2 regions of the Dorea sp. ICN-14282 genome follow, and region 2 is predicted to be linked to the other one. Evidence: predicted binding sites of a transcription regulator. Region 2 holds the regulator's gene; the other holds the start of a gene.
The links. Region 2 encodes Rex, which represses fermentation and respiration genes when NADH is low (regulators of the CRP and FNR family bind a similar motif). Its sites were predicted from a motif close to ATTGTTAANTANTTAACAAT; they were not measured.
Positions count from the first base shown of each region.

Region 1: a site for Rex is predicted at 1,180-1,199, ahead of rsxC (electron transport complex subunit RsxC). Genes of this name have one in related genera too.

Region 1 covers NZ_JBBKBH010000001.1:319,925-323,092, forward strand. The annotation lists gene ispH (4-hydroxy-3-methylbut-2-enyl diphosphate reductase) at 1-41, shown strand, start outside; gene rpsA (30S ribosomal protein S1) at 22-1,116, shown strand; gene rsxC (electron transport complex subunit RsxC) at 1,302-2,624, shown strand; gene WKT00_RS01530 (RnfABCDGE type electron transport complex subunit D) at 2,669-3,168, shown strand, end outside.
Region 2 covers NZ_JBBKBH010000001.1:560,254-563,421, reverse strand. The annotation lists gene WKT00_RS02735 (ABC-F family ATP-binding cassette domain-containing protein) at 1-1,130, opposite strand, end outside; gene WKT00_RS02730 (redox-sensing transcriptional repressor Rex) at 1,249-1,893, shown strand; gene WKT00_RS02725 (NAD(P)H-hydrate dehydratase) at 1,998-3,168, shown strand, end outside.

The DNA of each region.
Region 1 (3,168 bases), 240 kb from region 2:
TAATTGAGGAGGTTCAAAATAATGTCAGAATTAACTTTTGAACAGATGTTAGAAGAGTCATTTAAGACAATTAGAAATGGAGAGGTCGTAGATGGTACGGTCATCGACGTTAAGCCGGATGAGATCATCTTAAATATAGGCTATAAGGCAGACGGCATTATCACAAGAAGTGAATACACCAATGAATCAGGTGCAGATCTTACAACGATGGTGTCTGTTGGAGATGAGATGACAGCAAAGGTACTGAAAGTAAACGACGGAGAAGGTCAGGTATTATTGACTTATAAGAGACTGGCTGCTGAGAAGGGCAACGAGAGACTGAAAGAAGCTTATGAGAACCATGAGGTTCTGAAAGCTCCTGTAGCACAGATCCTTGGCGGAGGATTAAGCGTTGTTATCGATGAGGCAAGAGTATTCATCCCGGCAAGCCTGGTATCTGATACTTATGAGAAAGACCTGAACAAATATCAGGATCAGGAGATTGAATTCGTAATCAGTGAGTTCAATCCAAGAAGAAACCGCGTGATCGGTGACAGAAGACAGCTGTTAGTTGCAGAACGTGCAGAGAAGCAGAAAGAACTGTTTGCAAAGATCCAGGTTGGAGACAGAATGGAAGGAACCGTTAAGAACGTAACTGATTTTGGTGCGTTTATCGACCTTGGCGGAGTGGACGGACTCCTTCATATCTCTGAGATGTCCTGGGGACGCGTTGAGAATCCAAAGAAGGTATTCCAGGTTGGTGAGACGGTAGAAGTTATGATCAAAGATATTAACGATACCAAGGTTGCACTGACTCTGAAATTCCCAGAGGCAAATCCATGGGCAAATGCAGCAGAGAATTATGCAGTAGGAACTGTAATTACAGGTAAAGTTGCAAGAATGACAGACTTTGGTGCATTTGTAGAGCTTGCACCTGGTGTGGATGCACTGCTTCACGTGTCTCAGATTTCAAGAGCACATGTGGATAAGCCGTCTGACGTTCTGGCTATCGGACAGGAGATTACAGCGAAGATCGTTGATCTGAACGAGTCTGAGAAGAAGATCAGCTTAAGCATGAAAGCTTTAGAACCGGCAGAAAGCGTGGAAGAAGTTGGAGAAGAAGATACAGCAGAATAATCTGAAAAGAGAATATGTTGATCGAAATACAAGATAGAGGCGTATCAGCCTCTATCTTTTCTGTCTGTTAAAAAAACAACAAAATGTTTATGGAAATATACAAGGAATTGCCTGTATTGACTGGAAAAACAGTGCATATTCCTGTATAGTATATTAAAGAGTAAAAAGGAAGGAAGGATAAAGGGATGGCATTGTTAACATTTAAGGGTGGTATCCACCCGGATGACGGCAAGAGCCTAGCAAAGGAAAAGGCGATTGTCGAAGTAAAACCCCAGGGTGATCTGGTGTATCTGGTATCCCAGCATATTGGTGCTCCGGCAAGCCCAATTGTAGAAGTCGGAGAGCGCGTACTGAGAGGTCAGAAGATTGCAGAGGCCGGAGGATTCGTATCAGCACCGATTTATGCATCTGTATCTGGTACTGTAAAAGCAATTGAACCACATATGAATCCGACGGGTGCTACGGTTAACAGTATCGTAGTTGAGAATGACGGAGAATATGAAGAAGTAGAGTATCCGGCAGTAAAATCTTTGGACGAGATGTCAAAGGAAGAGATCCTGAATGCAATTGGGGAAGCAGGAGTAGTCGGAATGGGCGGAGCTGGATTTCCGACGAAAGTAAAGCTGTCACCGAAGGAACCTGAGAAAATCGAATATGTAATCGCGAACTGTGCGGAGTGTGAGCCTTACATTACGGCGGACTACAGACGGATGCTTGAAAATCCGGAGAAGCTGGTCGGAGGAATGAAGGTTGTTCTGAAGCTGTTCGACAATGCAAAAGGAATCTTCGGTGTAGAAGACAACAAACCGGATTGTATTGCAAAATTAAAAGAACTGACGAAGGATGAACCGCGTATGGAAGTGCTTGCGCTTAAGACCAAGTATCCACAGGGCGGAGAGCGTCAGCTGATTTATGCAACAACAGGAAGAGCAATCAATTCCGCAATGCTTCCGGCTGATGCAGGATGTGTGGTAGACAACGTAGAGACGATGATCAATATTTACCAGGCAGTTGCAGAAGGCAAGCCGTCTATGGATCGTGTTGTTACGGTAAGTGGTGATGCGATCAATGAGCCTGGAAACTTTAAGGTGCCGTTTGGAACGAACCAGGCAGAGCTTGTAGAAGCAGCGGGCGGATTTAAGGTGGATCCGGAAAAAATGATTTCCGGCGGTCCAATGATGGGATTTGCGATGTTTACGCTGGATGTTCCGGTGACAAAGACATCTTCCTCCATTCTGTGCTTTACCAAAGACGAGGTGGCAAAATTTGAGCCGACGGCATGTATCAACTGCGGGCGCTGCGTAGAAGCCTGTCCAAGCCGTTTGATTCCATCCAGACTTGCAGACTACGCGGAGCATCATAATGAGGAAGCATTTACAAAGCGCGAGGGTCTGGAATGTATGGAATGTGGATCGTGCAGTTTTGTATGTCCAGCAAAACGTCCGTTAAAGCAGGCAATCGGATCTATGAGAAAGATTGCAATGGCAAATCGCAAAAAGAAAAAATAATTTGGAAGAGGTGAACAATCGTGAGTGAGAACAATTTATTAAAAATGTCATCTTCACCACACATTCGTTCCAAGATTACCTCAAGCAATATTATGCTTTTGGTTGTTGTGGCACTTCTGCCGTCAGCAGCTTTCGGGGTTTGGAACTTTGGACTGCCTGCGCTGATTATGCTGATCAGCACAACGGTATCTGCAGTCCTGACAGAGTACATATACGAGAAATTAATGCATAAGAAAGTAACCATCAATGATTTCAGTGCAGTGGTTACAGGTTTATTACTTGGACTGAACATGCCGGCAACCGCACCATGGTGGATGGGAGCGCTGGGAAGTGTGTTTGGTATTCTGATCGTAAAACAGTTGTTTGGCGGTCTGGGGCAGAACTTTATGAACCCGGCATTGGGAGCAAGATGTTTCCTTTTGATTTCCTTTACAGGACCGATGACCAGATTTATCTACGATGGTGTGACAGGACCGACTCCTTTGGCATTGTTAAAGGGCGGCGAAGCAGTTGACACGATGGATATGCTGATCGGAACCGTTCC
Region 2 (3,168 bases):
AGTACCTCGTTTAAAATTTTAAGAAGCGTTGTCTTTCCGGTTCCGTTGTCTCCGATTATGGCAACGTGTTCTCCGCGTTTTATTTCAAAGCTGATGTCTTGGAACAGCGTTTGATTTGGAAAAGATTTGCTTAAATGTTCCACTTTAAGTACATCGTTTCCGCTGATACAGGAAGGCTCCAGTGTCAGTTGAATCTGTGTATTTACTTCTATTGGTTTTTCTACAGGAGTCATCTTTTCTAACATCTTTTCCCGGCTTTCGGCTCGGCGAATGGATTTTTCCCGGTTGAAAGAGCGAAGCTTTTCAATGACGGCTTCCTGATGCTTGATTTCCTGCTGCTGTTTTAGATATTCTTTGAGCCTTGCTTCTCGAACCTGCTGTTTTTTCTCAGCGTATGTTGCATAGTTTCCAAGATAGGTGGACAGTTGTCCCAGTTCGATTTCCAACACCTTGGTGACAACACGATTTAAGAAATAGCGGTCATGGGAGACGATAAGAACCGCTCCCTGATAGTTGAGAAGATACGTTTCCAGCCAAGCGATGGAAGTAAGATCCAGGTGGTTGGTAGGCTCGTCAAGAAGTAGAATGTCCGGTTTGGTCAGCAGAAGTTTTCCTAAGGATACCCGGGTTTTCTGACCACCGGAAAGCGTAGATACAGGTTTGGAAAAATCGTCTTCCGTAAAGCCAAGTCCTTTGAGGACTCCGGTGATTTCGCTTTCGTAGGCGTAACCGTTCTGTCGTTCGAATTCTGCCATCAGCCGGTTGTAAGTCTCCAGCCTTGCAGATAACGTTTCTCCTTCGAGAGAAGGCAGCTCCTGTTCGATGGAGCGGATCTGACATTCCATTTCGATCAGATCTGCCTTGGCAAGGCGGACTTCCTCGTAGATGGTCGCGCTGCCGGACATGTCCTGATGCTGGGCAAGATATCCAAGAGTTTTTCCCTTGGTAAGGATCACGTCTCCGTGATCAGGTGAAAGTTCACCTACAATCATTTTCAAAAGGGTGGATTTTCCGGCGCCGTTAGGGCCGACTAAAGCCACCTTTTCATGGTCTTCTATATGAAAAGAACCATCGGTGACAATCGTATTTTCACCGAAAGCTTTTGTAATTCCGTGACATGCTAGTACCATAATTTCCTCCTTTGTTTTTCCGTTTCTATTATATCGAAAATAGGAGAAAAAACAACTTAAAGTTTGACTTTGAAAGGAAAATTCTATATAATGTTTTCTAGAATGGAAGGTGAGATGATTGGAAGATAGAGGGATTTCTCAGGCAGTGATTCGCAGGCTGCCAAGATACTACAGATATTTGGGAGAACTGCTAGAAGGCGGAGTAGAACGAATTTCCTCAAATGATTTGAGTAAACGAATGAACGTAACTGCGTCTCAGATCCGTCAGGATCTGAACAACTTTGGAGGGTTTGGACAACAGGGATATGGATATAATGTAAAGTATCTGTACACAGAGATAGGCAAGATTCTGGGACTGGAAGAAGACCATAATATCATTATTATCGGAGCGGGTAATCTTGGACAGGCGCTGGCTAATTACGCAGCCTTTGAAAAGAGAGGCTTTATCTTAAAGGGAATCTTTGATGTGAACCCAAGACTTGCGGGAGTGACGATCCGCGGGGTTCCGATTCGGATGATGGATGAGCTTAGATCCTTCGTTGCGAACAATGAGGTAGACATTGCAGCTCTTACGATTCCGAAAGATAAAGCAGAGGAAGTAGCTGATATGCTGGTAGAGAACGGTGTCCGTGCAATCTGGAATTTTGCACATATTGACCTGAATCTGCCGGACAATGTGATTGTAGAGAATGTTCATCTCTCGGAGAGTCTTATGCAGTTGTCATATAATATCAGCCGATATAACGAAGAACATCAAAAATAAGCAAGAACAACACAGGGACGTGTAAGGACAGGCATGTGCAGACAGGCTTGTCTCTATGCGTCTTTTTTCATTGAAATAAAAAATATGACAGGGGGGGTAGCAGGATGGAGTATTTGGTAAACAGTCGTCAGATGAAGATGGCGGATCAGTATACCATACAGGAGAAAGGGGTTTTGTCGCTTACATTGATGGAGCGAGCGGCCGAAAGTTGTGTGAGGGTTATGGATGAACTCGGCATGGATTTATCCAGACCTTGTGTGGTATGCGGGTCGGGCAATAATGGAGGCGATGGCTTTGCGATTGCAAGGCTTTTGGCAGAAAGAGGGAAGGAGGTTACGGTATTTCTAGTCGGCAATAGCTCCAGCTGTACGGAAGAGACGAAGCATCAGATGCGTCTTCTTAAAGAGACGGGAACGCAGATTCTGGAAGGATATGAGCCGGGGGATTACAGTCTCATCGTAGATGCCATTTTTGGCGTGGGATTAGGCCGGGAAATTATTGGCAGATACGTACAGGTGATTCAACAGATGAATGAAGCTGATGCACAGAAATTTTCAGTAGATCTGCCATCTGGAATTTCAGCAGATCATGGAGCTGTGATGGGAATCGCATTTCAGGCGGATGTGACGGTGACGTTTCAGACAACCAAGCTGGGACTTGCACTGTATCCGGGGAAACGTTATGCCGGGAAGGTATTTGTAGAAGATATTGGAATTGACCTGACAAAGGCAGAGAAAGATTCCAATCTTACCTATGCTTACGAGCGGGAAGATTATCGAAAGCTTCTTCCGATAAGAAGAGCAGATTCTAACAAGGGAACCTACGGCAAGGTTCTTGTGATTGCCGGAAGCAAAGGCATGGCAGGAGCGGCGTATTTGAATGCTTATGCAGCTTATATGGCAGGCGCAGGTCTGGTACAGATCTATACAGCTGAGGAGAACCGTGTGGTTCTGCAGCAGCTGCTGCCGGAGGCAATCGTCACAACCTATGATCTCTATGATCAGGGAGAGCTTTTAAGGCTTTTGAAATGGGCCGATGTAGTCTGTGTTGGATCGGGGATCGGGACGACGGAGAAGGCACGAAAGATTCTGCGTGCTACATTGGAAAATGTGCGTGTTCCATGTCTGGTAGATGCAGATGGATTGAATCTGATCGCCGCTCACAAAAAATATCTGGATGCATTGTCTGTGGATGATCTGGTATTTACTCCGCATATGATGGAAATGTCAAGGCTTACAGACTTAACGATTGAGGAGATTCGCTCTTCCAGAATGG